One region of the Streptomyces sp. NPDC127119 genome, then DNA from elsewhere that is predicted to be linked to it. Evidence: riboswitches for the same ligand, from Rfam matches in the RefSeq annotation. Region 1 holds a riboswitch; each other region holds the start of a gene.
The links. A riboswitch is a leader RNA that binds a small molecule or an ion and turns the genes downstream of it on or off. The one in region 1 is predicted to bind cyclic di-AMP.
Positions count from the first base shown of each region.

Region 2: linked by a shared signal. The riboswitch ahead of ACFVH5_RS40405 (peptidoglycan DD-metalloendopeptidase family protein) and the one ahead of ACFVH5_RS32190 (C40 family peptidase) in region 1 are both predicted to bind cyclic di-AMP.
Region 3: linked by a shared signal. The riboswitch ahead of ACFVH5_RS00085 (M23 family metallopeptidase) and the one ahead of ACFVH5_RS32190 (C40 family peptidase) in region 1 are both predicted to bind cyclic di-AMP.
Region 4: linked by a shared signal. The riboswitch ahead of ACFVH5_RS31410 (C40 family peptidase) and the one ahead of ACFVH5_RS32190 (C40 family peptidase) in region 1 are both predicted to bind cyclic di-AMP.

Region 1 covers NZ_JBHXTO010000104.1:23,274-30,410, forward strand. Annotated here, with positions in the region: gene ACFVH5_RS32160 (FadR/GntR family transcriptional regulator) at 1-406, shown strand, start outside; gene dgoD (galactonate dehydratase) at 403-1,548, shown strand; gene ACFVH5_RS32170 (hypothetical protein) at 1,551-2,411, shown strand; gene ACFVH5_RS32175 (bifunctional 4-hydroxy-2-oxoglutarate aldolase/2-dehydro-3-deoxy-phosphogluconate aldolase) at 2,447-3,079, shown strand; gene ACFVH5_RS32180 (SMP-30/gluconolactonase/LRE family protein) at 3,076-4,065, shown strand; gene ACFVH5_RS32185 (sugar kinase) at 4,062-5,063, shown strand; cyclic di-AMP (ydaO/yuaA leader) riboswitch at 5,231-5,402, shown strand; gene ACFVH5_RS32190 (C40 family peptidase) at 5,459-7,018, shown strand; gene ACFVH5_RS32195 (GNAT family N-acetyltransferase) at 7,027-7,137, opposite strand, start outside.
Region 2 covers NZ_JBHXTO010000188.1:1,744-8,880, reverse strand. Annotated here, with positions in the region: gene ACFVH5_RS40420 (SDR family oxidoreductase) at 22-915, opposite strand; gene ACFVH5_RS40415 (MFS transporter) at 1,049-2,551, opposite strand; gene ACFVH5_RS40410 (TetR/AcrR family transcriptional regulator) at 2,718-3,296, shown strand; gene ACFVH5_RS40405 (peptidoglycan DD-metalloendopeptidase family protein) at 3,461-4,402, opposite strand; cyclic di-AMP (ydaO/yuaA leader) riboswitch at 4,407-4,580, opposite strand; gene ACFVH5_RS40400 (alpha-galactosidase) at 4,865-6,988, opposite strand.
Region 3 covers NZ_JBHXTO010000001.1:15,115-22,251, reverse strand. Annotated here, with positions in the region: gene ACFVH5_RS00100 (GNAT family N-acetyltransferase) at 1-198, opposite strand, end outside; gene ACFVH5_RS00095 (HPr family phosphocarrier protein) at 371-652, shown strand; gene ACFVH5_RS00090 (GntR family transcriptional regulator) at 971-1,663, opposite strand; gene ACFVH5_RS00085 (M23 family metallopeptidase) at 1,924-2,697, opposite strand; cyclic di-AMP (ydaO/yuaA leader) riboswitch at 2,710-2,865, opposite strand; gene ACFVH5_RS00080 (M16 family metallopeptidase) at 3,114-4,502, opposite strand; gene ACFVH5_RS00075 (M16 family metallopeptidase) at 4,499-5,863, opposite strand; gene ACFVH5_RS00070 (DNA topoisomerase (ATP-hydrolyzing) subunit A) at 6,435-7,137, shown strand, end outside.
Region 4 covers NZ_JBHXTO010000099.1:1,727-8,863, reverse strand. Annotated here, with positions in the region: gene ACFVH5_RS31420 (ATP-dependent Clp protease proteolytic subunit) at 1-587, shown strand, start outside; gene ACFVH5_RS31415 (hypothetical protein) at 595-903, shown strand; cyclic di-AMP (ydaO/yuaA leader) riboswitch at 1,250-1,436, shown strand; gene ACFVH5_RS31410 (C40 family peptidase) at 1,440-1,913, shown strand; gene ACFVH5_RS31405 (ATP-binding protein) at 2,200-2,643, opposite strand; gene ACFVH5_RS31400 (helix-turn-helix domain-containing protein) at 2,904-3,773, shown strand; gene ACFVH5_RS31395 (DUF397 domain-containing protein) at 3,783-4,019, shown strand; gene ACFVH5_RS31390 (8-amino-7-oxononanoate synthase) at 4,000-5,181, opposite strand; gene bioB (biotin synthase BioB) at 5,425-6,651, shown strand; gene ACFVH5_RS31380 (adenosylmethionine--8-amino-7-oxononanoate transaminase) at 6,644-7,137, shown strand, end outside.

The DNA.
Region 1 (7,137 bases):
GCGGCTGGCCGCAGACCGGCGCACCGACGCCGACCTGGCGGCCCTGGACGGCGCGCTCGACGCGATGGGGGAGGGCGGCGGCGACGCCGCCCACGCCGTCGAGGCCGACCTCGCCTTCCACCGGGCCCTGCTGGCCGCCACCCACAACGAACTCCTCGAACGCATGGAGATGGTGATCGAGTCCGGGCTGGCCCACCGCGACCGCATCGTGCACAGCGCCCCGCACAGCGAGGACCCGGTCCCGGCGCACCGGGCGGTCCTGGACGCCGTACGCGACCGGGACCCGCGGGCCGCCGAGACCGCGATGCGGGCCCTGCTCGACCAGGCGGGCCGCGACCTGGACCGCCTCGGCGACGCCGATGACAGCCCTGTGCCCGACGCGACGGAAGGCTCCCGCTCCCAGTGAAGATCACCCGTATCGAGACCTTCCTGGTCCCGCCCCGCTGGCTGTTCTGCCGCGTCGAGACGGACGACGGTGTCGTCGGCTGGGGCGAACCGGTCGTCGAAGGGCGGGCCGAGGTCGTGCGCGCCGCCGTCGACGTGCTGGCCGAATACCTCGTCGGCCAGGACCCGTTGCGCATCCAGGACCACTGGCAGGTGCTGTCCAAGGGCGGCTTCTACCGCGGCGGCCCGATTCTCTCCAGTGCCGTCGCCGGGCTCGACCAGGCCCTGTGGGACATCGCGGGCAAGACGTACGGGGCTCCGGTGCACGCCCTGCTGGGCGGCCCGGTGCGGGACCGCGTCCGCGTCTACGCCTGGGTCGGCGGCGACGAACCCGCCGAGCTGACCGAGCAGATAGCCGCCCAGGTCGAGGCGGGCTTCACGGCGGTGAAGATGAACGGCGCCGGGGCCACCTCGCCCATCCCCACCCCGGCCGAGACCGCCGCGATCGTGGGCCGGGTGGCTGCCGCCCGCGAGGCACTGGGCCCCGACCGGGATGTCGCCGTCGACTTCCACGGCCGTTTCACGGCGGCGGGCGCACGCCGTGTCCTGTCCGAACTGGGGCCCCTGCACCCGCTGTTCGTCGAGGAGCCCGTCGTGCCCGAGCACGGCCACCTGCTGGCCGGCCTCGTCGCGGCGAGCCCGATCCCGCTCGCCACCGGTGAACGCCTCTACGGGCGCGCCGACTTCCTGCCCGTGCTCACCGCGGGCATCGCGGTCGCCCAGCCTGACCTGTCCCACGCCGGGGGCATCTCGGAGGTGCACCGCATCGCCTCGCTCGCCGAGACCCACGGCGCGCAGCTCGCCCCGCACTGCCCCCTCGGCCCGATCGCCCTGGCGGCCAGCCTCCAGATCGCCTTCGCCACCCCCAACTTCTTGATCCAGGAGCAGAGTCGGGGCATCCACTACAACAAGGACGCCGACCTGCTGTCGTACCTGGTGGACCCCGAGCCGTTCCGCTTCGTCGACGGGCACGCCTCGCGCGGCGACGCCCCCGGTCTGGGCATCACGATCGACGAGGCCGCCGTACGGTCGGCCGACCGGTCGGGACACGCCTGGCGCAACCCGGTGTGGCGGCACGCCGACGGCTCCTTCGCGGAGTGGTGAGCATGCCCCTTGAGGTGGTCACCGACCCCGCCCACGGAGGCCGTTGGACCTCCCTGCGCACGACCGCCGGCCGGGAGTGGCTGTGGCACCGCGAGGCCCCCGAGCGGGCGGGGGCCGCGCCCGGCGACGCTTTCGTGGACGCGGGCGGCCTGGAGGAGTGCGTCCCCACGGTCCGGGGCGGACCGGACCACGGGGACGCGTGGACACGGCCCTGGACACCGGTCCCAACACCGGATCCGGACCATGTCCCGGGTCCGGAGCGGGGGGACGACGACCGGTACGTCGTCCGCTGCGACCGGTTCACGCTCAGTCGCACGATCCGCGGCACCCCCGACGGAGCGGAAGCCGACTACGTGCTGACGGCCGACGCGGGCTTTCGCTTCGTGTGGGCCGCTCATGCCCTGCTCGATCTGTCCGACCGGGCGAGCGTGCGCATCGGCGACGGGGCGCGGACCCGGCTCTTCCCCGAGGCGGCCCCGCTGCTGGCGCGGCCGTGGCCCAAGGGCGCCCCGTGGGTGGAGGGGGACTGGCCCGCCCCCTGCGGACTGCGTCTGGACCGGTTCGGCCCGGACGACGGCACCGCGGTCGGCGCCGTCGTGGACGCCCCCGGCTGCTGTGTCCACGACGGCCGGGACCGGCTGTCCCTGGCCCTGGAGGCCGACGGGCAGCCCACGTCCGTCGCCCTCTGGCGCAACCTGGGCGGCTTCCCCGCCGGGCGCCCCTACCGCAGCACGGGCGTCGAGCCCATGCTCGGCCGTGTTTTCGACCTCGCCGACGTGGGTCCCGGCGACGCGGCCCGGGTACCCGTGTCCGGCGAGGTGCGGTGGCGGCTGACGCTCACCACGCACTGCCGCTGCACCTGAACCGACCCGTACCACAAGGAGTCTGCATGGACCTGCTGGATCTTCGAGCGGCCCTCACCGCCCACCGCTTGGTCGCGATCGTGCGCGGCGACGACCCGGAGGCGGCGGTACGCACCGTGCTGGCCCTGGCCGAAGAGGGGATCGAGCTGATCGAGGTGTCCCTCAGCGGCAAGGACGCCCTGTCGGTCATCGAGCGGGCCCGCAAGGAACTCGGCCCCGACCGCCCCCTCGGCGCCGGTACGGTCCTGACCGCCGACGACGCCCGCGCCGCCCGGCAGGCCGGTGCGGACTTCGCCGTCACCCCCGCGCTCGGGGACGGCGTCACCGCGGCACGCGAACTGGGGCTGCCGGTCCTGGCCGGGGTGATGACCCCGACCGAGATCCTGGCCGCGCGGACCCTCGGCGTCGCCGCCCTGAAGATCTTCCCCGCCGCCCAGGCCGGTGGCCCCGCCTACCTCAAGGCGCTGCGCGGCCCGTTCCCGCACGAGCTGTTCGTGCCGGTGGGCGGGGTCGACGGGGCCGCCGCCCGCGCCTATCTGGCGGCCGGGGCGACCGCCGTCGGCGTGGGCTCACCGCTGATCGGGGACGCGGCCGACGGCGGCAGCCTGACCGCGCTGCGGGACCGCGCGCGGGCGTTCCTCGCGGTGGCGAACGAGGGCATGTCGTGACCTGCCCCGAAGCCGAAGCCGAAGCCGAAGCCGAAGCCGAAGCCGAAGCCGAAGCCGAAGCAGCGGCAGAGACGAGGGCAGGGGCAGAGGCAGCCGTCCTCGGCCCCGACCGTCTCGAACTCGGCGAAGGCGTCCGCTGGACGGACGACCACGGCATCGTGCTCGTGGACATCCTCGCGGGCCGCCTGCTCACCGCCACCCCGGACCGTCCCGCCGAGCCCTTCCGGCAACTCGCCCACCTGCCCTTCCCCCTGGGCGCGGTGGCCCCCGTGGCCGACGCCCCCGGCATCTGGATCGCCGCCGCGGGAACCGGCATCTGTCTGCTCGCCCCGGACGCCCCGCCGCACTGGCTGGCACGGCCCGAGGCGGACGCCGCACGGCCCATGCGCATGAACGACGGGACCGCCGACCCCGCCGGCCGCTTCTGGGCGGGCAGCATGTCCTACGAGGCCGACGACGGAGCCGGCTCCCTCTACCGCGTCGACCACGACGGCACGGTGGTCCGCGTCCTCGACGGCATCACCGTGCCGAACGGGCCCGCCTTCACGGCCGACGGCCGCACCATGTACCTGGCCGACAGCGCCCGTGGAGTCGTCCGGCGTTACCCCGTCGACCCCGCCACCGGCGCCCTCGGCGCCTCGGAGGCGTACGTCACCGTCGACGACGGCAGCCCCGACGGCATGGTGGTGGACACCGAGGGCGCGGTGTGGATCGCGGTGTGGGGCACCGGCACCGTACGCCGGTATCTGCGGGACGGCCGCCTCGACCGCACCCTGCGGCTGCCCGCACGGCAGCCCGCCGGAGTGTGCCTGCGGGAGGACCTTCTGTACGTCACCAGCGCCCGCGTGGGCCTCGCCGCGCCCGGCCCGTACGACGGCGCCGTGTTCACGGCCCGGGTCGGCGTACCCGGGAGACCGGCGGACGCGTACCGGAGCCACGCCCCAGGCCTCCGTGGCCTCAACTCGCCCCGGAAGGAAGCGGTATGAGCAGTACGTCCGTGTCCCGCGCCGACTGGCGGCCCCGTGAAGGGCCGGTGGTCTGCGTCGGGGAGACCATGGCCGCGTTCGCCCCCGCCCCGGCCGAGTCCCTGGAGAGCGCCGAGGACCTGCGGGTGTCGGTGGCCGGGGCCGAGTCGAACGTGGCGATGTATCTGGCCGACCTGGGCATCCCCGTCGCGTGGCTCTCGGCGTTGGGCGACGACGCGTTGGGACGGCGGGTGCGCGCCGCGGTCGGCGCGGCCGGCGTCGACGTCGGGGGAGTCCGGCACGACCCGGAGCGGCCCACGGGCCTGCTCGTGAAGGAGCCGGCCGCCACCCGTACCCGCGTCCACTACTACCGCGGGGGCTCGGCGGCCTCGGCCCTGGGCCCCGAGGTGCTGAAGGACGACCGGCTGCGGTCCGCCTCCCTCGTCCACCTCACCGGGATCACCCCGGCCCTGTCCCCGTCCTGCCGGAGCCTGGTCGAGGAGGCCCTGGCCACCCCGCCGGACGAACGCTCGTACTCCATCAGCTTCGACGTCAACCACCGCCGGGCGCTGTGGCCGCCCGGCACGGCCGCCGCCGTACTGCGCGAGCTGGCCGACCGCGCCGACCTCACCTTCGTCGGCCTCGACGAGGCACAGGACCTCTGGGACGCCGACCTCGAACCGGACGGCGTACGGCGGCTGTTGCCGCATCCGCGCCTCCTCGTCGTCAAGGACGGCGGCCGATCGGCCACGGTCTTCAGCGACGAAGGCTCCTGGACCGTGCCCGCTCTGCGCACGGACGTGGTGGAGCCCGTCGGCGCGGGGGACGCCTTCGCCGCCGGGTTCCTGAGCGGTCTGCTGCGGGGCGCCGGCATGGAGCGCGCGCTGCGGCTCGGACACATCACGGCCGGTTCGGCACTGCAAGTGACCGGCGATCACGGCCCGTTGCCGGACAACACCCGGATCGAGGAACTTCTTGGCCTCTCCACGCCCGACTGGTCCCGGGTGAACCGCGAGTGACGGACCGGTCGCGGTGAGGTGGTCAACGGTCCAAGGTCACCGTCGGGTACGACGAAGGTCACAATTACATATCGGACACTTCGCACTTCAATCTTCACGCGAGACACACAAGTTGGCTAAGTTGACGGCTGGGCCGTACGACTCCCTCCGGTGAACCTCGCCGGGTCGCGCGGTCTCCGCCGAATCCGACCGGCCTTCGTGGCGGCCGGAGCCGGAGGTCCAGTCGACTTCAGGGTGAATCGGCCCAACTGTCCCCCGGGCAGAGGCCGTAGGGCATGCCTTTCGGAACAGTCCGCCCGAACCCGACAGTCGGCCCGGCAGGCGGTGCACGGAAGGAGTCGTCTCCCATCGCGCCGGAACGAACGCAGCGCCCCGGAGGCACCGGCCTCCCCGGCATGTCCCGCTCCGCCCTCGTGAAGGCGGCCCCCTCTTCCGTGGACCAGTTCGCCTCCGCAGGCATTCCCGCGCAGCGGGGTGATGAACCCAGCCGCGAGGAAGTACAGCAGCGGATCACCAATCTCTACGACCGTGTCGAGAACGCCACGGGCAACATCAACGTGACCCGTGCGATGAGCACCACGACCCGCGACGCCCGACCGGCGTCAGGGGACAGGGGCGGCCGGGGCGGAGCGGGCGATGCCGCCGCCCCGCTGCCGGACGTCGCGAAGAAGTGGTTCGACGTGGGCCGCTCGCAGCTGGGCCCGGTCTTCCCGGCGGTACTGCCGCCCGACAGGATGCCGGACCGCGGTTCTGCCGGATCGCGGCCCGCCGACACGGGCGGCCGTCCGGGCGGCGGTGGCCGTGAGGGGCGCGGCGGACGTGAGGGTTCCGACAAGCCCGTCCTGGAGCTGACCGCCGGCCCGAGCGCCGGCCCCGGCGCCGGAGGCGGAGCCGGGCCCGTCGCGGAACTGACCGCGCGGCCCGTCGCCGAACTGACCGCGGGACCCGCCGCCGCGCTGCCGGCCCTTCCGGCCCAGCGTCAGGCGGCCGACCGGGCCATGCCCGGGACGTCCGGCGGACCGTCGCAGGCGACACTGCGGACTTCGAAGCAGCGGAACCAGCGCAAGCTCGGACAGGCCCGCGACCTGCTGGCCGGACACGCGGCCCGGCGCGGTCCCGCGCCCGTCGCGGAACTGCAGCCGTTCCAGGCGATCGAGGGCGCCTGGGGACCTGCCGCCCAGGCACAGAACTACCGCGCGGCAGCGCCCGCCGTGGACGCGTGGCAGCAGCCGTCCCTCGGCACGGACATGCGCGCGGGCACGGACATGTACGCCGGTACGGCCATGTACCCCGGCATACCCGGTACGGGAGCGGGTCCCGCCGCCGACCGGAGCATCGGCAACGGCGTGTACCCCGGGGTCGACCAGTACGCCGGTGCCCCCTACGCCGGTGGCCGGCAGAGCGACACGAGCATGTACGTCGACGCGAGCACCCCCATCGCCACGGGAGTCGCCCTCGACATGCAGGCCGCGGCGAACCCCGGATACGGCATGCCCGCTCCCGCCCCTGCCCCCGCTCCCGCCCCGGCTCCTGCGCCCGCCTACACAACGCCCCCCTACGGCACGCCCGTTTATGCCGCGCCCGACCCCGGGTACGGCGGACAGGGCGCCAGGGCCGTCGACTTCGCACGCGCCCAGATCGGCAAGCCGTGCGTATGGGGCTCGATGGGACCGGGCTCGTACGACTGCTCCAGTCTCACGCAGGCCGCCTGGAAGGTCGCCGGAGTCGCGCTCCCGCGTTCCGCCCAGGACCAGGCGACCGCCGGCACGATGGTCCCCGTGTCGGACATCCGGCCCGGTGACCTCGTGCTCTTCAGCGTCCAGGTCGGTCACGTCGGCATCGCCACGGGCAACGGCATGATGATCCACGCACCGAGCCCGGGCGTCGCCATCCGCGAGGAGTCGATCTACTGGGCCGGCGAGGCGGCGATCCACAGCGTGATCCGCCCCGCCTGAACCAGGGCTCAGCGTGACGGTGGCGTCCTCGCCGGCTCCGTGAGCGCCTTGGTGAAGCAGACACTGAACGGATTGCGGTCGTACGGGGCGTACGGCCGCACCTCCTGCCAGCCCTCCCG
Region 2 (7,137 bases), on a different contig from region 1:
GGCCGTGTCGCGCTCGCCCCGTCAGGCCGTGTACGCGCCCGCGTCGATGTCCGCGAGCAGGGACGGGCCGGTGGGCTCCCAGGACAGCAGCCGCCTGCTCACGTCGCTGGACGCGGTCATGGTGGAGGCGAAGAAGCTGCCGACGAAGCCGAAATGGGGTCCGGCGTCCCCCGGGGCGACGGAGGCGACCGGCAGGCCGAGGCTGCGGCCGATCGCCTCGGCGATCGCCTTGGTGGTGACGGCCTCCTCGGCGACGGCGTGCAGCCGCGTCCCCGCGGGCGCCTGCTCCATGCCGAGGCGGATGAGGTGGGCCGCGTCGTCGCGGTGCACCGCCGACCAGGCGGCGGAGCCGTCGCCGACGTAACCGGAGACTCCCTTGTCGCGGGCGGCGGCGGTGAGGAAGTTGACGAACCCCCAGTCGCCGTGGCCGTGGACGCTCGGCGCGAACCGCGTGATCACGGTCCGTACGCCCCGGGCCACGTAGTCCAGGGCGAGGTTCTCGCTGCCGCCCCGGTTGGAGTCCGGGCCGACGGCCGGGGAGACGTCGTCCTCGGTGGCGGGACGCCCTTCGACGAGGCCGGAGAGCGGCGCGGCGACCACGAACGGACGGTCGGTCCCGGCGAGGGCGTCACCGAGGGCGCGGACCGCGGCGCGCTCGGAGCGGTCGGACTCGGCGGGGTTGCCCCAGTCGTGCTTGTTGGCCATGTGGATGACCGCGTCCGCCTGGTCGGCGGCTCGCCGCAGCGAGCCGAGGTCGTCCAGGTCGCCGCGGACGACGCCGACGCCCTTGGCCGCGAGGGCCTTCTCCGCCCGGTCGGACCGGGCCAGGCCGATGACCTGGTGGCCTGCGGAGACGAGCTCGTCGACGACGGCTGAGCCGATCCAGCCGGTGGCTCCGGTGACGAATGCACGCATGAGCGTGACCTCCTTCGCCCTGAAAAGGGCAGGTGAGAACGGCAGATGACGGGTGAAGTCGGGTGTGAGTGCGGGTGGGCCTTGCCTGAGCACGGTTCCGACGCCGTGTCAGGTGGTCCGTGGTGTCCCGCCGTTACCGCGGGACGGGCGGCGCCGGGGCGGCCCGGTGGGCGCGGCGGCTGCCGGCGACGACGAGGGCTCCGGCGAGGAGCACGACGAGGGCCGCGACGCGCAGCGCGGTGTCGGCGCCGTGGATGAACGCCTCCGTGACGGCGGTGTGGTCGGCCGGGCTCAGCGTGAGCGCTTCCTGCACCGTGCGCGGAACCGGCGTGTGCCGGCTCAGGCCGGCGGGCAGGTGGTGCGTGAATCCGGCGGTGAGGACGGTGCCGACGACGGCCACCCCCAGAGCGCTGCCCAGTTCACGGGTCGCGGACTGCAGCCCGCCGGCGATGCCCGCCCGCTCCACGGGCAGGGCCGAGGCGATCTGTGCGGTCAGACAGGGCGCGGCCAGCATGATGCCGAGGCCGATGACGAACAGACCGGCCGCGTACACGGGATAGGCCATGGTCGAGGCGTACGAGAGGCCGAGCAGACCGGTGCCGGTGAGCGCGAAGGCCGCGGCGAGTGTCGCGGGGTTGCCGATACGGCGGATCAGCCCGGGTACGTAACGGGTGCCCAGCAGGAGCGGGACGGTCAGCGGGATGATCCCGAGCCCTGCCTGCAGCACGGAGAAGCCGCGTCCGTACTGAAGGAGTGAGGCGTTGACGTAGAAGAGCCCGAAGTTCCCGAAGAACGTGAGGGTCATACCGAGGGCGGCGCCGCCGAGTGCCGGGCTGCGGAACAGGCGCGGGTCGAGCATGGGGTGGGGGACGCGCAGTTCGACCCGTACCCAGCACAGACCCAGCAGCACGCTGCAGGCGAAGGCGGTGAGCACGACCGTGCTGCCCCAGCCCTGTTCCGGCCCCTCGATGATTGCGGCCAGCAGTGCCACGACGGCCGCCACGAACAGCAGCGTGCCGGGCACGTCGAGGGTGCGTTCGGAGCGGGCGCTGCGCGGTGCGGTCCGGGCCGTCCACGCCAGGCAGCAGACCGCTATGAGGGCGACCGACAGGAACAGCGTGCGCCAGGAGCTCGTACTCAGCACCGCCCCGCCTCCGACGTTGCCGACGACGCCGCCGACGCCGGAGGCCGCCGCCCACACGGCCAGCGCGTGGGGGCGCCGCTCGGGGGCGGTGGCGTGCAGGAGGATGCCGACACAGTTCGGCAGGACGCAGGCGGCGCCGAGGCCCGTGACGGCACGCCCTGTCAGCATGATCGGCACGTTCGGCGCCACGGCCGACACGACGGCGCCGAACGCGACCGTGCCGAGCCCCGCCATGAGGACGCCCTTGCGGCCGAACTTGTCGCCGGCCGCACCGGCGGGGATGACCAGACAGGCGAAGACCACCACGTAGGCGTCGACGATCCACAGCAGGTTCGACGACGTCGGTCGCAGTGAACTCGCGGCCAGTTGCGGCACCGCCAGGTTGATCGCGGCGACGAATCCGACCACCAGGGCGGTGCACACACTCACGCAGGCGAGCACGGTCCCGGACCGCCGCGCCGGGCGCAGGGTGCCTTCCAGTGTGGACGTCATGGCTCTCGATTCCTGTCGTGGATCACGGAACACGAAGCACGGCCGGACACCGCCCGACAGGCCCGTCCCGGGACAGGTCGAGGCAGGCCCGGGCACTCACTTCCGAGTCACCGTGCACCGTAAAGATAACACATACGAGACACCGTGACTCGTATAGACTTGCGGCATGGTGGATGGAAGTGGCCGCGGTCGGCCCCGCAGTGAGAGCGCACGGGCCGCCGTGCTGCACGCCGTCGACGACCTCCTGGTGGAGGTGGGGTACGCGGCCCTGACCATGAAGGGCATCGCCGAGCGGGCGGGCGTGGGCCGGCAGACCGTGTACCGCTGGTGGTCGAACAAGGCGGAGGTTCTCTACGAGGCCAGCGCCATCGACGCCCGGCAGGAACTGTCCGTGCCCCGCAGCGGCGATCCCCGCAAGGACCTCAAGGCCTATCTCGACGCCCTCGTCGGCTTCCTGGCCCGCTCCGACGCGGGCGCGGCCTACCGTGCCCTCATGGGCGAGGCCCAGCACGACGCGGAGGTCGCGGCGCTGCTCGCGTCCCACGACATCCTCGGGGAGAGCGCCGCCGAGGTCGTGGAGGCGGTCCGGAAGCCGAGCGGCACCGCGCTCTCACTCGAACAGGCGACCGCGCTCCTGATCGGCCCGCCCTTCTTCCACATCCTGACCGGACGCGGCGCGGACGGCCTCGACACCGAGCAGCTCACGGAGCAGTTCGTGCGCGCCCTGAACCATGCGGGGGCCTGACACGCCCCCGCCCGCCCCTGTCAGCCGTTGAGCAGCCGTCCGGCCCGGGACATGCCGAAGGCCGGACCCCGGGGATCACAGGGTCCGGCCTTCGGAGATTCACATCGGCCGACGTCGGTCGACGCCCGTGGGCGTCAGTCCGCGTCAGACAGCGCCGGAGGGCGTCAGACGGAGACGCCCTTGGCGCGCAGGTACGCCAGCGGGTCCACGTCCGAGCCGTAGTCCGGGGTGGTGCGGATCTCGAAGTGCAGGTGCGGGCCGGTGACGTTGCCCGTGGCACCCGAGAGGCCGACCTGCTGTCCGCCGGTCACGGTCTGACCGGCCGAGACGGAGAGGGAGGACAGGTGGGCGTACTGGGCGTAGTGGCCGTCGGCGAGCTGGATGACGACCTGGTTGCCGTACGCGCCGCCCCATCCGGCGGAGACGACCGTGCCCACGCCGACGGACTTGAGCGCGGTACCGGTGGGCACCACGAAGTCGACACCGGTGTGGTAGCCGCTGGACCACATGCTGCCGGACATCTTGTACGAGGTGCCGATGGACGCCCCCGTGACCGGCAGCGTGAAGCCGGTGGCCGTCGAGGTGTCCGCCGCCTTGGACGCCGTGGTCGTCTTCTTGGCCGCGGGCTTCTCGGCGGCCTTGTCGGACGACTTGGAGGCGGTGGAGTCGGAGCTGGACGCCGCCGCCTTGCCGCCGAGGGCGAGCTTCAGGCCCGGGTGGATGAGGGACGGGTCGCCGCCGATGGACGTGCGGTTGTCCGAGTACAGCTTCTTCCAGCCACCGCTGACGTCCTGCGTGTCGGCGATCTTCGACAGGGAGTCGCCCGAACGCACGGCGTACGTCCTGGTCGCGACCTTCTTCGCTTCGGCCTTCTTCGCCTCGGCCTGCTTCTCGGCGGTCGGAGCGGCGGCGGCGGACTTGCTCGCGATGTTCGAGACGTTCGCGGCGCTCGCCACGGAATCGGCGGCGGTCTGCGGAGTCGCGGCGTGCGCTCCGGCGGCGCCGAGCAGCGGGAGGGCGAGAGCCGCGCCCCCGGTTCCGGCCACGGCCATGGAACGCGAGAAACGCTGGGACTTGGGACGGCGGTGCTTACCCTTCGCGGGCATGACGAATTCCTCTCCGGCGCCTGCGAGGTGAGCTGTCGGGTGCGAGCTGGAGATGCCCGGCCGTGCTTTCGCACGACTTAACCCCAAGCCGTTCCGGAGACCGGAACAGGCGTCTTACCTGTGGGTCCCCCGCTCCTGCCACGTACGGGTGAGTGCGGATTCCGGGCGGCGGCAGGATTGGGCGTCCGTCCGGATTGGAGGTGAACGTAAGCGACATGAAGAGGCGCAAACAAGCTTGGGGGTTTCCTGTGTGCCCCGTTTTCTTGATCCTCGACCGAAATACCGGTCACCCTGTGTGAATGCGGTCTATCCACCGCTTGTTAAAGCCCTGCAAACAAAGCGGACTTACGTGAGCATGGCGACAGCGGAACGTCACGGATATGACGCTGCTCACCAAGGACCGCCCCAGGAGCCTTCACTCCGGCGCGAGTTGGAACGAAGGCTCCATTACGGACACAACAGTCAGATGCGACGCAGCCGGATAACTGACGCATCGAGGTCTCCCCGCAGCCCCGTCCGCAACCCGTGGTGCAACAGCACCGCGCCTCGGTGGACTTCACCCGTTTCGAGGCATTCGTACGATGCCGACGGGTCGAGGCCCCGCAGCCGCACCGGCAGGGCCGGCTCACCGTAGTGCTGGGCTTGGAGCCAGGCGAGGACGACGACCTCGCCGTCACGGACATACTGGACGGCGCTCAGTCCGCCCTGCGGCGCCCGCAGCCGATGGAGCTCGCCGCCCTGCACGACGGGCCTGATCTCCTTGTAGAGCTCCACCCAGGTCCGCGCCTCGGCCAGCTCCTCCTCGGTCCAGCGGGTGAGGTCGCCGCCGACGCCGAGCACCCCGGCCATCGCGCTCACGAAGCGGAAGCGCAACGAGCTGACACGTCCGTTGAGCTGTGTGTTCGGGCTGTCGGTGACCCAGGCGGCCATGGCCCGCGCGGGATGCACCTGGCTGAAGCCGTGCTGGATGGCGAGCCGGTCGAGCGGGTCCGTGTTGTCGGAGGTCCACACCTGGTCCGTACGGGCCATGATCCCGAGGTCGATCCGGCCGCCGCCGCCCGAGCAGGACTCGAAGGCGACACCCGGGTGGGCGGTCCGCAGCCGGTCCAACAGCTTGTACAGGGCGTGCACATGGTCCACCCACAGCCGTTGCGGGTAGGCCTCGCCGGGCCAGCCCGCGTCGGTGAAGGCGCGGTTGAAGTCCCACTTCACGTAGTCGATCGGGGCACTGGAGAGCAGCGCGTCGAGCTGTTCCCACAGGTACTCCTGGACGTCCTCGCGGGCGAGGTTGAGCACGAGCTGATTGCGCAGTTCCGTCCGCTTTCGTCCCGGCTGGAACTGCACCCAGTCCGGGTGCGCGCGGTACAGCTCGCTGTCCGGATTGACCATCTCGGGCTCGACCCAGATGCCGAACTGCATCCCGAGCCCGTGCACGTAGTCGCTCAGCGGCTTCAGTCCGCCCGGGAAGCGGTCCCGGTTGACCGTCCAGTCGCCGAGGCCGGCCCGGTCGCTGGTGCGCGCCCCGAACCAGCCGTCGTCGACCACGAACAGCTCGACGCCCGCCCCGGCGGCCCGGCGGGCGAGCGCCCGCTGCTGCTCCTCGGAGATGTCGAACTCCGTGGCCTCCCAGGAGTTGTAGAGCACGGGCCGGTCCTGCTCCGCGTCCGGGATCACGTACGCGCGCTGGTACGCGTGCCAGGCGCGGCTCGCCCCGCCGAAGCCGCCGTCGCTCCACAGCCCCGCGAAGACGGGAGTGACGAAGGTCTCCCCCGGCTCCAGCCGCAGCAGGCCCGAGTCGTCGTACCCGGCCCCGCCGGTGATCTGCACGCGCGCGTCGGGCAGTTGGGCCACCGCGATCCGCCAGGTGCCCGACCAGGCGAGCGCGCAGCCGTAGACCTCGCCCAGCTCCTCGGTGGCCGTGCCGTCCGCGTCCAGGGCCACCCAGGGCAGGTGCTGGTGCCCGGTGTGCCCGCGCCGACTGCCGATGATCTTCTCGCCGTACGTCAGCTCGGAGCGCACGAGCCGGGACTCGGCCGCCCACCGTCCGTGCAGCTGGGACAGCCGCCACCCGTCGCGCTGCGGGAGCGTCCAGGTCGCGGAGTCGGCGCGCAGCACCTCCAGGGCGGGCCCTTCGTTGGCGAGGGTCACCCAGCGCTCGACGACGTCGGTGCCTGCCCGCATCCGGTAGTGCAGGGTGATGCCGAGCCCGGAGTCGGAGAACCGCAGCCGCAGCTCGTCACCGCCGGCCCCCTCGGCCGCCTCTCCGTCGGCGGTCTCCCCCTCGACGATCGCGTACCCCTCGAAGCGCCATTCGGTGCCGCGCCGGTCCGGCGTGCGCACCGACAGCGCGGGCCGTACGAAGCGGGGGCCGCCCTCGACCGGGTACTCCTCGTGGCCGTCGAGGGTCGCCTCGAACGCCCAGTACTCGGGACCCGGGCCCGCGGCGAGCGCCTCGGCGTCGGGGAGCGCGATCCTCGGGCCCCAGTGCAGATGAAGCAGCTCGTCCTCGTCACCGAGCCGCAGGCCGTAACTGCTCGTGGGCCCCGAAAGAAGCCACGTACGGCCGTCTGCGCCGATCTCTACCATCAAGCCCTCACATATTCGAACAGGCACGCTCAAGCCCCAACATCATCAGGGCCGACCTGCCCTTCGGGCAACGCCTGTGGACAACTCATTGGCCCACGAACCGATGTCGTATCGTCGGATACGCACCTCGCCGACGAGCCGCGTCGGTG
Region 3 (7,137 bases), on a different contig from region 1:
GTCCTTGGCGGACAGACGCGGGTACGGCGCGAAGAAGCGGTAGTACTTCGACTCGGCGGACACCTGCTCGTAGAAGCTGACGAGGCGGTCCGCGTCGTCGGCCGCGATGGGCCGGACGCGCGCGGTGCCGCCGTCGCGCAGCACGACGTCGGCCTCCCAGTGAGCGGGGTACTCGTGCCGGTCCGTCGGGGTCTGCATGGGGCCCAGAGTACGACTCGGGTCCGACAACGGCGGGTTCGCGCCCGGCGGGGACCCGGGGCAGTCTTGGGGCCCGGGCCGGTCCGGGCCCGCACCCGCGCACGGCACGCCCCACTGTTCACCGTATGGAACACTGGTCTAGACAACCTTGACACCTGAAGGGCAGCATCACATGGCTGAGCGCCGCGTCAACGTCGGCTGGGCCGAGGGCCTGCACGCCCGTCCCGCCTCCATCTTCGTCCGGGCGGCCACGGCCACCGGCGTCCCCGTGACGATCGCCAAGGCCGACGGCAACCCCGTCAACGCCGCGTCCATGCTCGCGGTCCTCGGCCTGGGCGCCCAGGGCGGCGAGGAGATCGTCCTGGCCTCCGACGCCGAGGGTGCGGACGCCGCGCTCGACCGCCTCGCGAAGCTGGTCGCCGAGGGCCTCGACGAACTCCCCGAGACCGTCTGACCCTCAGGGCCTCTCGGACCTCTTGGGACCTCTTGGGGTCTCCCCGGATTCCGTCGGACCCCATCGGTCGCCCCGGATCCCGTACGGCGGAGCCGCGTCACCCACACCCCGGGCGACGCGGCTCCGCCGTTCGCGCGTCCGGGAGCGTGCAGGGCCGGGGGCCGTTCTTTTCCTGCCTGCGGCGTATTGATTTCCGCCCGCCTCCACCCGCTTCCGCGCACACGGAAATGACGTGCTCCGCAATTCAGGGCACGCGGAAGAAAAGGGCACCGGAAATAGGGCCCCGCCGAATATCTCTCTTTGTATACGGTGCTTCTGTTAATGCCGCAGGCCCGCTGTGTTTACGGGATGTTGCGAAGTCCTCACACGCTCGGCGCGGTCCCCGCCGGGAAAACGCAGCCGGTGCGCGGACATCGCCCGCTCCGTGTGCAGCGCCGTGATCGCCCTGGCCCGGTCGCTGTCACCGCGGGCCACGGCGTCCACGATGGCCCCGTGCTCGGTCCAGGACTCGGCGGGGTGCGCGGGCGCCTCGACCGAGTACATCCAGGCGATCTTGTGCCGCAGCTGGCCGAGCGTCGAGGTCAGCGCCGGGCTGCCCGAGGACTGCGCGAGCGTCTCGTGGAACCAGCCGCCGAGCGAGCGCAGATCCTCGCTGTTGCCCCGCCTGGCCCGCTCCTGGCCGAGCCTGACCAGGCCGCGCAGCACCTTGAGATGGGCCTCGGTGCGCCGCTGGGCGGCACGGGCGGCGCCCAGCGGCTCCAGCAGCACGCGCATCTCCAGGAGGTCGGCGGCCTCCTGCTCCGTGGGTTCCGCGACGCACGCGCCCGCGTGCCGGCGGGTGACCACGAAGCCCTCCGCCTCCAGGGTGCGCAGCGCCTCGCGCACGGGGACCCGCGAGACGCCGTAGCGGCGCGCGAGCAGTTCTTCGGTGAGCCGGCTGCCGCGCTCGTAGACACCCGCGACGATGTCGTCCCGGATCGCCGTGCATACCGAGCGCGCGGGAATACGCATGACCGGACCTCCGCCTTAATCCCCGCGAAACGCGGTCGATTGACGCTTGTTCGGTGACTCTATTGCAGAGAACGGGAAATTCCGAAGGCAGCCGGGAATCCATGGATATTTTTTGGACACACCGGGCTTCTGAACAGGCGGTCGTCCGGTACGAAAGCGACCGGAAGCCGTCCGAACGCACGCAGGCCCCGGCTCGGTGAGCCGGGGCCTGCGACGGAGGTGCGGTGCCGCGCGGAGCCGCGGCGGCGGGTGCCGTGCGGTCAGACGTTCACGCCGTGCCCGCGGAGGTACGCGATCGGGTCCATGTCGGAGCCGTACTCGGCGGTGGTCCGCGCCTCGAAGTGCAGGTGCGCCCCCGTGACGTTGCCCGTCGCCCCGGAGAGGGCTATCTGCTGCCCCGGAGTGACCGTCTGGCCGACCGAGACACCGATGGACGAGAGGTGCCCGTACTGGGTGTACGTGCCGTCGACCATCTTGATGACGATCTGGTTGCCGTACGAGCCGCCCCAGCCGGCCTCCACGACGGTGCCGGAGCCCACCGCGTGCACGGCTGTGCCGCTGGCGGCGTGGAAGTCGATGCCGGTGTGGCTGCCGGAGGACCAGATGCCGCCGCCGGCCTGGTAGGACGTGGAGACGTACGAGCCGGTGATCGGCGCGGTGTAGGCGTTGAGGCGCTTGCGCTCGGCCTCGCGGGCCGCACGGGCCTTGGCCTCGCGCTCCTTCTCGGCCTTCTCCCTGGCCTCCTCCGCACGCTTCTTCGCGGCGGCCTCGGCCTTCTCGCGGGCGGCGGCCTGGTCGGCGGCCTGGCGCTGGGCGACGGCCTGCGCGTCGATCTCGTGGGCGACCGAGTCGCCCATGGTGACGGCCTTGAGGGGGCCCGTCTGCTCGATCTCGCTCTCGGCGGCGAACGCCGGGGCGGCCAGCGTGCCCACGACACCGGTGGTGGCCAGGGCGGCGACGCCGACGGTCCTGCGGGTGGTGCGCGTCATGCGGCTGGGAAGACGGTGCTTCCCCGTGGCGCGGGTGAACGCCATGAAGTGGCTGGTCCTTTCCTTCCTTCTCGCCTACCGGGTTAGCTGACGGGTTCGGAGCAGGAAGGTCTCCTACGGACCCCCTTCGGGAAGGGCGTCCGATTCACCCCAGGGACCTGGGTCCCCGGCTCCCCTGGCTCGCGCCGTACGGGGACTCGGCGATGACTGTCCGGTGCCGCGGACGCGGCGCAGTGCCTGACGAACAGCCGGACCGACGCTAAGCGGCGCCTCTTTCAATAGACAAACGGATCACCATTTTTGTAGCGCATGCCACAGGGCAGACAGGCAACTTCCCTGCAATACGGACAAACCATGGACGAAGAAGGACAGAAAAGGGCCCGGGTGACTCGTCCAGTCACCCGGGCCCCGGCCGTGAACAGTGTCCCGCCCGATCGCGGGCCCTGCCCGGCCTCAGATCCCTACTCGGCCGTCACGACGCTGACTTCGCCGACGCCGAGGGCCCTGACGGGCTCCTCGATCTGCGCGGCGTCCCCGACGAGGACGGTCACCAGACGGTCCACCGGGAACGCGTTGACGGCGGCAGCGGTGGCCTCCACGGTGCCGGTCGCGGCGAGCTGCTTGTACAGCGTCGCCTGGAAGTCGTCCGGCAGGTGCTGCTCGACCTGGTCGGCGAGCGTGCCCGCGACGGCGCCCGCGGTCTCGTACTTCAGGGGCGCCACACCCACCAGGTTCTGCACGGCGACGTCGCGCTCGGCGTCCGTCAGACCCTCGGCGGCGAGGGTGCGCAGCACCTTCCACAGGTCGTCGAGCGCCGGACCGGTGTTCGGGGTGTCCACGGAGCCGCTGATGGCGAGCATCGAGATGCCCGTCCCGTCCGGAGCGGAGCGCAGCACCTGGCCGAACGCCCGCACACCGTAGGTGTATCCCTTCTCCTCGCGCAGGACGCGGTCCAGGCGGGAGGTGAGGGTGCCACCGAGGCAGTACGTGCCGAGCACCTGGGCGGGCCACACACGGTCGTGGCGGTCCGCGCCGACGCGGCCGATGAGCAGCTGCGTCTGGACGGCTCCGGGCCGGTCCACGATGATCACGCGGCCGGTGTCGTCGGCGGTCACCGAGGGCACGGGACGCGCCTGGGCCTGCGAGCCGGTCCAGGTGCCGAGGGTGTCCCCGAGCAGCGCGTCGAGGTCGACGTCCGTGAGGTCGCCGACGACGACCGCGGTGGCCGTGGCGGGGCGTACGTGCTTCTCGTAGAAGGCGCGTACGGCCGCCGAGTCGATCGCGGTGACCGTCTCCTCGGTGCCCTGGCGCGGGCGCGACATCCGGGAGTCCGCCGGGAAGAGCTGCCGGGACAGCTCCTTGGCGGCCCGCCGGGCCGGGTTGGCACTCTCGTGCGGGATCTCGTCGAGCCGGTTGCGCACCAGCCGCTCGATCTCGCCGTCCTCGAACGCGGGTGCCCTGAGGGCGTCGGCGAGCAGGCCGAGCGCCTTGGGCAGCCGGGAGACGGGCACTTCGAGGCTGAGCCGTACGCCGGGGTGGTCGGCGTGGGCGTCCAGGGTGGCGCCGCAGCGCTCCAGCTCGGCGGCGAACTCCTCGGCGGAGTGCTTGTCGGTGCCCTCCGAGAAGGCTCGCGCCATGATCGTGGCGATGCCGTCGAGGCCCTTGGGCTCGGCTTCGAGCGGAGCGTCCAGAAGGACCTCCACGGCGACGACCTGCTGGCCGGGGCGGTGGCAGCGCAGCAGCGTCAGGCCGTTGCCCAGGGTGCCGCGCTCGGGCGCCGGGAAGGCCCAGGGCCTGGCCTCGCCGGCCTGGGGCTGCGGGTGGAACTCCATCGTGGCGAGCTCGGTCACTTGGCCGCCTCCTCGTCGGTGTTGTCGGCGGCGCCGGTCTCTTCGGCCGCGTCGGTCTCCTCGGGGGCGACCGGCTCGTAGACCAGCACCGCGCGGTTGTCGGGGCGCAGGCGGGCCTTGGCGACCTCCTGGACCTCCTCCGCGGTGATGTCGAGAACGCGCTGCACGGCGGTCAGGGCGAGCTGGGGGTCGCCGAACAGGACCGCGTACCGGCACAGTTCGTCGGCGCGGCCCGCGACCGTGCCGAGACGGTCCAGCCACTCGCGCTCCAACTGGGCCTGAGCGCGCTCCATCTCCTCGGCGGTGGGGCCCTCCTCGGCGAACCGGGCGAGCTCCTCGTCGACGGCGGTCTCGATGACCGGGACCTCGACGTCGCCGGACGTCTTCACGTCGAGCCACCCCAGGGAGGGCGCTCCGGCGAGGCGCAGCAGGCCGAACCCGGCCGCGACGGCGGTGCGGTCGCGGCGTACGAGCCGGTTGTAGAGCCGGGACGACTCGCCGCCGCCGAGCACGGTCAGGGCCAGGTCGGCGGCGTCCGACGCGCGCGTGCCGTCCTCCGGGAGCCGGTAGGCGGCCATCAGCGCGCGCGCCGGGACCTCCTCCTCGACGACCTCGCGCAGCTGCCCGCCCATGGTCTCCGGGAGCGAGCCGTCGCGCGGGGCGGGCTTGCCGTCGTGCCCGGCGATGGAACCGAAGTACTTCTCGACCCAGGCGAGCGTCTGCTCCGGGTCGATGTCCCCGACGATCGACAGCACGGCGTTGTTGGGCGCGTAGTAGGTGCGGAAGAACGCCCGCGCGTCCTCAAGGGTGGCCGCGTCCAGGTCGGCCATCGAGCCGATCGGCGTGTGGTGGTAGGGGTGGCCCTCCGGGTACGCGAGGGCGGTCAGCTTCTCGAAGGCGGTGCCGTAGGGGACGTTGTCGTAGCGCTGCCTGCGCTCGTTCTTGACGACGTCCCGCTGGTTCTCCATCGACTCGTCGTCGAGCGCGGCGAGCAGCGAGCCCATGCGGTCGGCCTCCAGCCAGAGAGCGAGCTCCAGCTGGTGCGTCGGCATGGTCTCGAAATAGTTGGTGCGCTCGAAGCTCGTCGTGCCGTTGAGCGAACCGCCCGCTCCCTGGACCAGTTCGAAGTGGCCGTTGCCCTTCACCTGGCCCGAACCCTGGAACATCAGGTGCTCGAAGAGGTGGGCGAGCCCGGTGCGGCCGGCGACCTCGTGACGCGAGCCGACGTCGTACCAGAGGCACACCGCCGCGACCGGGGTCAGGTGGTCCTCGGAGAGCACCACACGCAGGCCGTTGGCCAGGCGGTGCTCGGTCGCTGTCAGGCCGCCGGAACCGGCCTCGGCTGTGGCCGTGTGACCCATGGGCATGTACGTCCCTTCGATCGCGGAAAACTGCTGATTCCTGCTAGTCGTGCCACTGTATGCAAGCGCGCGGACGGCTGGCGAAGTTCCCGCATCGAGTACGCCGAGAGCGAGCACGCGAGCACGCGCCCTGCCAGGGGGCGCGGGGAACTGCGCGACCAGCCGCAGCGGACCCGCAGCCGACAGGCCCGCCGCCCGGCACCCCTCCGGGGAGCCGCCCCGCAGGGGCACTCCTCCAGGGGCGCTCCCCAAAAAAGCACCCCTCCGGGGACGCGGGGAACTGTGCGACCGACCAGGACGCCCCACACCCGACAAGCCCCCTCCACCACCCCCGTGGAAACGGAACGCGGTAGCGTCCTCAAACCTCCGCGGGCACCCGCGGGTCGCGCTCGTGGAGCCTCCGGGGCCGCCTCGATCGGGGCCTGCCAGGCCTGTTGGGGCGATCGCGCACCCGGCCCGACAGGCCCGTACGGACGGGTCGTGGTCCGCGTTGTCAGTACTGCGGTCCACAATGGACCGCGTCAGAACCCGTTCATGCCCCGGCAAAGACTGTGAAGGAGTCGCAGCAGCGATGGCCCGCCGCAGCACGAAGACCCCGCCTTCCGACGACTTCGAGGAGCGCATCCTCGACATCGACGTCGTCGACGAGATGCAGGGCTCTTTCCTTGAGTACGCGTACTCGGTCATCTACTCCCGAGCCCTGCCGGACGCCCGCGACGGCCTCAAGCCCGTGCACCGCCGCATCGTCTACCAGATGAACGAGATGGGGCTCCGCCCCGACCGCGGCTATGTGAAGTGCGCCCGCGTCGTCGGCGAGGTCATGGGTAAGCTCCACCCCCACGGCGACGCGTCGATCTACGACGCCCTGGTCCGCCTCGCCCAGCCCTTCTCCATGCGGCTGCCCCTGGTCGACGGCCACGGCAACTTCGGTTCGCTGGGCAACGACGACCCGCCGGCCGCCATGCGGTACACCGAGGCGAGGATGGCCGACGCCACCTCCCTCATGACGGAGTCGATCGAAGAGAACACGGTCGACTTCGCCCCGAACTACGACGGCCAGGAGCAGGAGCCGTCGGTCCTCCCGGCCGCGTATCCGAACCTCCTGGTCAACGGCGCGTCGGGCATCGCGGTCGGCATGGCGACGAACATGGCGCCGCACAACCTCGGCGAGGTCATCGCCGCCGCCCGCCATCTGATCCGCCACCCCGCGGCCGATCTCGAAACGCTCATGAAGTACGTCCCGGGCCCCGACCTGCCCACCGGCGGCCGCATCG
Region 4 (7,137 bases), on a different contig from region 1:
ACTCCAAGCTCCTCGAAGAGCGGATCGTGTTTCTCGGGACGCCGATCGACGACACGTCCGCGAACGACGTGATGGCGCAGTTCATGCACCTGGAGTACCAGGCACCCGACCGGGACATCTCGCTCTACATCAACTCCCCCGGCGGCTCCTTCAGCGCGATGGCGGCCGTCTACGACACGATGCGATTCGTCAGCTGCGAGGTGGAGACCATCTGCCTCGGGCAGGCCGCGTCGGCCGCCGCGGTACTGCTGGCCGCGGGCACACCGGGCAAGCGGTACGCGCTGCCGGGCGCCCGCATCCTGCTCCATCAGCCGCACCTGTCGGAGCCGCTCCGGGGCCAGGCGTCCGACCTGGCGATCCAGGCGGACGAACTGCTGCGCACCCGCGCCCGGATGGAGGACATGCTCGCCCGGCACACGGGGCAGCGCCGGGAGCGGATCGGCGCGGACATCGAGCGGGACAAGATCCTCGACGCCCGCCAGGCCCTGGAGTACGGGCTGGTCGACCGGATCGTCCCCAGCCGCAAGGCGGCCCTCGGCGCGTCCGACGACGCATCAGGCACGTCCGACACACCCGGCGTGGGGTGATCCGCCGATGCTTCCGCCCGAGTTGCCCCCGCTGCCGGCCCTGACGCGGGCCGAGGCCGAACTGATCGACCGCTATCTGGAGGTGGTCGACCTGCTCGGCCGGATCAACCCGGCGCACTCCGGCGACACGTACCGCGGACTGCGCGCGGCCCAGGCCCTGGTCGGCAGGGCGACCGCGCTGCGCGACGCCCTGACCCTGATGCACCAGCGGGGCGAGAACGAGTTGCACGCCGCAACCCTGGCGCGGGCCCTGCGCGTCCTCGACGGTGAGCGCAGGGCGGGCCGGGTCGCCCTGCCGCCCGGCTCCGGCACCTGACGTACACCACCGGTCCGGCCTCACGCAGGCACTTGACGAGGCGTCCGCACTGGAGTTGAAACGGACCAGAAGGCGTACCCCCGGTTGGCGTAGTCGAGGCTGCTCCCACAAGCCCCCGGGAGTTGCGCAACGTACGTACGTCCGAGGCGGAATCAACCATTCCGGTGCTGGTGCGGGGGTCCTTGAGGCCCTCGACGCCCACCCGTAGAAAGGGCTGTCCACCCGAACGGGTGAGTGGTGAGTAAGCCCACAAATCGCCGATTCCGCTCGGCTTTTGGGACATCAGTGCGTCAAGATCCCTGCGACGACAAGCCCCCGCCAGAAGCGGCGGGGCGGTCCGGGCGGACGCCGAGTCCTGCCGCTGCCCGGATGACCGGTCGACAGAAGTGCATCGGCAGGAGTGGAGGACCCGAGCATGACGGGCCGCCGGAGAGATCCGAGTGGCCCTTGGGGTGAAGCCGCAGCTGCGGCCGGGCAACTTCGCCAGCCCGAATCCGACAGGTCATCCTTCACAGGCGGCTGACGAAGGGTTGCGCATGACTGCGCTCAATCGTGTCCCGTCGCTGTTCAGCAGGGCCGGTACCGCATCGGTTCTCACCATCGCCGCCGTAGGCGGCGGCATAGTGGCCCCTGGCTTCGCGTCCGACGCGGAAGCGGCCACCCCCGCGACGAAGGCACTCAAGGTGGCGGCCTCCAAGAAGGGTTCCCCGTACAAGTACGGGGCCACGGGGCCCAAGCGCTTCGACTGCTCCGGCCTCACGCTGTACTCGTTCAAGAAGGCGGGCAAGAAGCTGCCCCGCACGGCTGCGGCCCAGTACAACAAGACGAACCACGTCTCCTCCTCGAACCGCAAGCAGGGGGACCTGGTCTTCTTCCACTCGGGCCGGAACGTCTACCACGTGGGCATCTACGCCGGGAAGGGACGGATCTGGCACTCCCCGAAGACCGGGGACGTGGTGAAGCTCCAGAAGATCTGGACCAAGAGCGTCTGGTACGGCCGGGTCAGGTGATCCGCCCACGGGGTGGCCGTGGCGCTCGGATCGCCACGGCCACCCCGTGAGGGACCCGGCCCGACGGCCCGCGAGGGGCCCGGCCCGCCGCCCGTGAGGATTCCGGGCATCACACCCGTGGGAGACCCGCTCGACGCCCGTGAGGGACCCGGGCCCTCACGCGTGAATTCGGGCGCTGACTGGTTACTCGTTCACCGCCGGACGTCCGGTGCGTTGTGTGTTGTGGGTTGTCCGCCGGCTCGTCGTGGCCTGGCGCGCGGTTCCCCGCGCCTCTTCGGGGCGGGCCCTACTCGGCCCGGACCGGCTGTGCCGGGGCCGTCCAGGGGAGCATGATCGATACGGTCTTGCCGCCCTCGCTGGTGGCTCGGACCGAGAGCTTGCCACCGGATTCCGCCGTCAGCCAGCGGATGATCACCATGCCCCGGCCGTTGTCCTGCTGAACGGCGGCGGGCAGCCGTTTCGGGAAGCGCGGGTGGCTGTCGGTCACACCGATGCGCAGTTGTTCGTCACGGTCGAGTTCGACGTCCACCGTGAAGGTGGGTGACAGTCCGAAGGTGTGCTGTACCGCGTTCGTGGCAAGTTCGGAGACGATGAGCCGAACCGTGTCTGCGGTCTCCGAGTCGGACGGCAGTCCCCATTCGGCCAGCACGTCGGTGACATACGTACGGGCGACGGAGACCGAGGCGGGATCGCTCGGCAGAGTGACGGATGCTTCCTGGTGGTCTGCCATGCGACGTCGTCCCTTTCCCACGGGACCGGGGTCCGACCGAAGCGGATGACTTCGAGACGGTCCCGGACTGGTGCTTGCGCCAGAGTGCCACTACCTCGGCGTTCGTGGTGCCGATCCACCAAGATATGCATATATCTGTCGCTCGAAGCGGTGAACTCTGCGACCGTCGACCGTATTTGGGCGGGCAGGTGGTTTGTCCTCTACCGTCGGCGTGACGCCGGGCGCTGTAGCGCTTGCGCGACGGTCGGAAGGAGACGGCCATGCAGTACGGCCCCGCGGTGCGCCGACGTAAGCTCGGCGCCGAACTGCGGGCCCTGCGCGCCCGCGCGGGCCTCACGAGCGGCGAGGCTGCGCGCCTCGTGGGCTGGCACCAGTCGAAGGTGAGCCGGATCGAGACCGGCCGCAGCGGGGTCAAGCCCGCCGACGTGCGGCGACTCCTGGACGCGTACGACGTCCGCGACCCGGAGCTGCACGAGTTGCTCGTCGTGCTGGCGGGCGCGGACGGCGACGGCCGGCACCACTGGTGGCACGCCTACCGGGGCCTTCTGCCGTCGACGTACAGCGATTTCATCAGCCTTGAGGCGCAGGCGGACGCGATGCGCACGCTGGAGAACTCCGTGGTGCCGGGCCTCCTGCAGACACCGGAGTACGCCCGCGCGGTGACACGCGCCGCCCTGGACGGGGTGCCCGACGGCAAGATCGACGCTCTGGTCGAGATGCTGGTGAAGGTGCGCCTCGCGCGCCAGGAGGTGCTGCGTTCGAACAAACCGCTCCGACTGAGTGCCGTTCTGGACGAGTCGGTGTTGCGGCGGACCGTCGGTGGACCGGAGGTCATGGCACGGCAGTTGGACCGGTTGCGCGAGGCCGCGCACCTCCCTCACGTGCGCATTCAGGTGCTGCCCTTCGGAGTTGGGGCTCACATCGGAGTCACAGGACCCTTTGTTATTTTTTCGTTTACGAACAGATCTGATCTGGATGTGGTTGTTCTCGACCACTTGACGAGTAGCCTTTATCTCGAACAGAGAGAGGACCTCCAGTCCTACGAGGAGGCCTTCACCTCCCTTCAGGGCCAGGCCCTTTCGCCCGAGGACACGTTGGATCTCATCGCCGGTGTAGCTGACGGCGCATAAGGAGGCACCATGCCCGCCACGCCTCGGTACGTACCTTCCAGCACCCACCCCAGCGCCCATCTGCACGGTGTGCGGTGGCGGCGCAGCAGCCGCAGCACGGGAATGAACAACTGCGTCGAGACCGCCCGGCCGGACTCCGGCCCGTGGGCCGGACTGCTCGCGGTGCGCGACTCCAAGAACGCGTCGGGGCCCGCCCTCCTCTTCGCGCCCGCGGCCTGGGAAGGCTTTATCGGCGCGCTTCGATGATCACGCCGACGGCCCGGTCGACCTGCCGGTCGGTGAGATCCGCGCGGGCCGTGAGGCGCAGCCGTGAGATGCCGTCCGGCACCGACGGGGGACGGAAGCAGCCGACGGCCAGACCCGCCGCACGGCACTCCGCGGCCCAGCGCAGCGCCTGCTCCGGGGAGGACGCGCGCACGGAGACGACCGCGGCGTCGGGCCGTACGGCTTCGAGACCCCCGGCCGTCAGGCGTTCGTAGAGGGCGGTGGCCACGGCACGCGCGCGTGCGGCCCGTTCCGGTTCCCCGCGCAGCAGACGCAGGGCCGCCAGGGCCGCGCCCGCCGCCGCGGGGGCCAGGCCCGTGTCGAAGATGAAGGTGCGGGCCGCGTTCACCAGATGGTCGATGACGTGGGCCGGTCCGAGGACGGCGCCGCCCTGGCTGCCGAGCGACTTCGACAGGGTGACGGTGGTGACGACGTCGGGCGCGCCCGCGAGTCCCGCCGCCCACGCGGCGCCCCGCCCGCCGTCGCCGATGACACCGAGACCGTGCGCGTCGTCCAGCACCAGCGCCGCGCCCGACCTGCCGGACTCCCCCGCTTCCCCCGCTTCCCCTGCTTCCCCCGCGTCCCGGCAGGCCGCGGCCAGTGCCGTCAGCGGGGCCGCGTCGCCGTCCACCGAGAAGACCGTGTCGGAGACGGCGATCGCGGGCCCGGTCCGCGTGTCCAGCGCCTTGCGGACGGCCTCCGGATCGGCGTGGGCGACGACCTGCGTGGTGCCGCGCGCGAGCCGGCAGCCGTCGATCAGCGAGGCGTGGTTGCCCGCGTCGGAGACGATGAGCGAGCCGTGCGGTGCCAGCGCGGTGACGGCGGCGAGGTTGGCCGCGTAGCCGGAGGAGAAGACGAGAGCGGACTCGAAGCCGCAGAACTCGGCGAGTTCGTGTTCGAGTTCCGCGTGCAGCTCCGTGGAACCGCTGACGAGCCGGGAGCCGGTGGCGCCGCCGCCCCACGTCCGGGCGGCCCGCGCGGCGCCCTCCGTGACCTCGGGGTGCCGGGCCAGGCCCAGGTAGTCGTTCCCGGCGAGGTCGAGGAGCGCGGAGTCGGCGGGACGCGGACGCAGGGTACGGACGAGTCCGGCCCGGGAGCGCGCCCGCGCCTGCTCGTCGATCCACTCGAACGGCGATCGGGCCATGTGTCCTCCGGCCATGAGGTAGGGGTGGATGCGGGTGTCCCATGGGGCCCCGACACACGACTTTCCGCCCGGCCGTCCCCACTGCCTTGTGCAGACCACGCACAGCCGCCTTTTGTAGGCAACGCACAGACCCTAGCCGGACGGCCAGCCACCCATGGTGTGGCAATGCCCACACGTCGACCGCTCTCTGTTGTCTGGTTCCTCCTTGGCCCGGCGCGGTCGGATAGGCCAGGATCGGATCTCATGGACCTGCTGAACACGCTGCTGGACAAGGGGCTTCGGCGCGAGCTGCCGACCCGCGACGAGGCACTGGCCGTGCTGGCCACCTCCGACGACGAACTCCTCGATGTGGTGGCCGCGGCCGGCAAGGTACGCCGCCAGTGGTTCGGCCGACGGGTGAAGCTGAACTACCTCGTCAACCTCAAATCGGGTCTGTGCCCCGAGGACTGCTCCTACTGCTCGCAGCGGCTCGGCTCGAAGGCCGAGATCCTGAAGTACACCTGGCTGAAGCCCGACCAGGCCTCCGAGGCCGCGGCGGCCGGGCTGGCGGGCGGCGCCAAGCGGGTGTGTCTCGTGGCGAGCGGACGCGGTCCCACCGACCGTGACGTCGACCGGGTCTCGGACACCATCAAGGCCATCAAGGACCAGAACGAGGGCGTCGAGGTGTGCGCGTGCCTCGGGCTCCTCTCGGACGGCCAGGCCGAGCGGCTGCGCGACGCGGGGGCGGACGCCTACAACCACAACCTGAACACGTCCGAGGGGACGTACGGGGACATCACCACCACCCACACGTACGCCGACCGGGTGGCCACGGTCCAGAAGGCGCACGCGGCGGGTCTGTCCGCCTGCTCCGGTCTGATCGCGGGCATGGGCGAGAGCGACGAGGACCTCGTCGACGTCGTCTACGCGCTGCGCGCCCTCGACCCGGACTCGGTCCCGGTCAACTTCCTGATCCCCTTCGAGGGCACCCCGCTCGCCAAGGAGTGGAACCTCACCCCGCAGCGGTGTCTGCGCATCCTCGCGATGGTCCGGTTCGTCTGCCCGGACGTCGAGGTGCGGATCGCGGGCGGCCGCGAGGTCCATCTCCGCACGATGCAGCCCCTCGCCCTGCACCTCGCCAACTCGATCTTCCTCGGCGACTACCTCACCAGTGAGGGCCAGGCGGGCCAGGCGGACCTGGACATGATCGCGGACGCCGGTTTCGAGGTGGAGGGCACGGGCGAGGTGACGCTCCCGGAGCACCGGGTCACCGCGCACGCCGGATGCGGCTCGCACACGGACACGGACGCCGACGCGGGCGCCGGATGCGGCTCGCACGGGGGCGGCGGTTGCGGCCCCTGCGGCCCGACCGCTCAGGAGGAGGCTCCCAAGGAGCTGGTCCAGGAGGCCGCGCGGGGCTCCGAGGCGCGTACGGACCTGGTCTCGGTACGCCGTCGGGGCGCCGGAACGGATCTCGCGCCCAATGCCTGATCTGCCCCCGCCCGACACCGCCGTGGCCGCCGATCGGGTCCGTGAGCTGCTCGAACTCGACCGGCGGCACGTGTGGCATCCGTACGGGCCGATGCCGGGCCGGCAGGAACCGCTCGTCGTGGAGTCGGCGAGCGGGGTGCGGCTGCGCCTGGCCGGTGACGGTAGCGGTGACGGTGACGAGCTGATCGACGGCATGTCGTCCTGGTGGTCCGCGATCCACGGCTACAACCACCCGGCCCTCAACGAGGCGGCACGCGACCAGCTCGGCCGGATGAGCCATGTGATGTTCGGCGGGCTCACGCACGAGCCCGCCGTGCGACTGGCGAAGCGCCTTGTCGACATGTCACCGGAAGGACTCGAACACGTCTTCCTGGCCGACTCCGGCTCGGTGTCCGTCGAGGTCGCCGTCAAGATGTGCCTCCAGCACTGGCGTTCGCTCGGCCGTCCGGGCAAGCAGCGCCTGCTGACCTGGCGCGGCGGCTATCA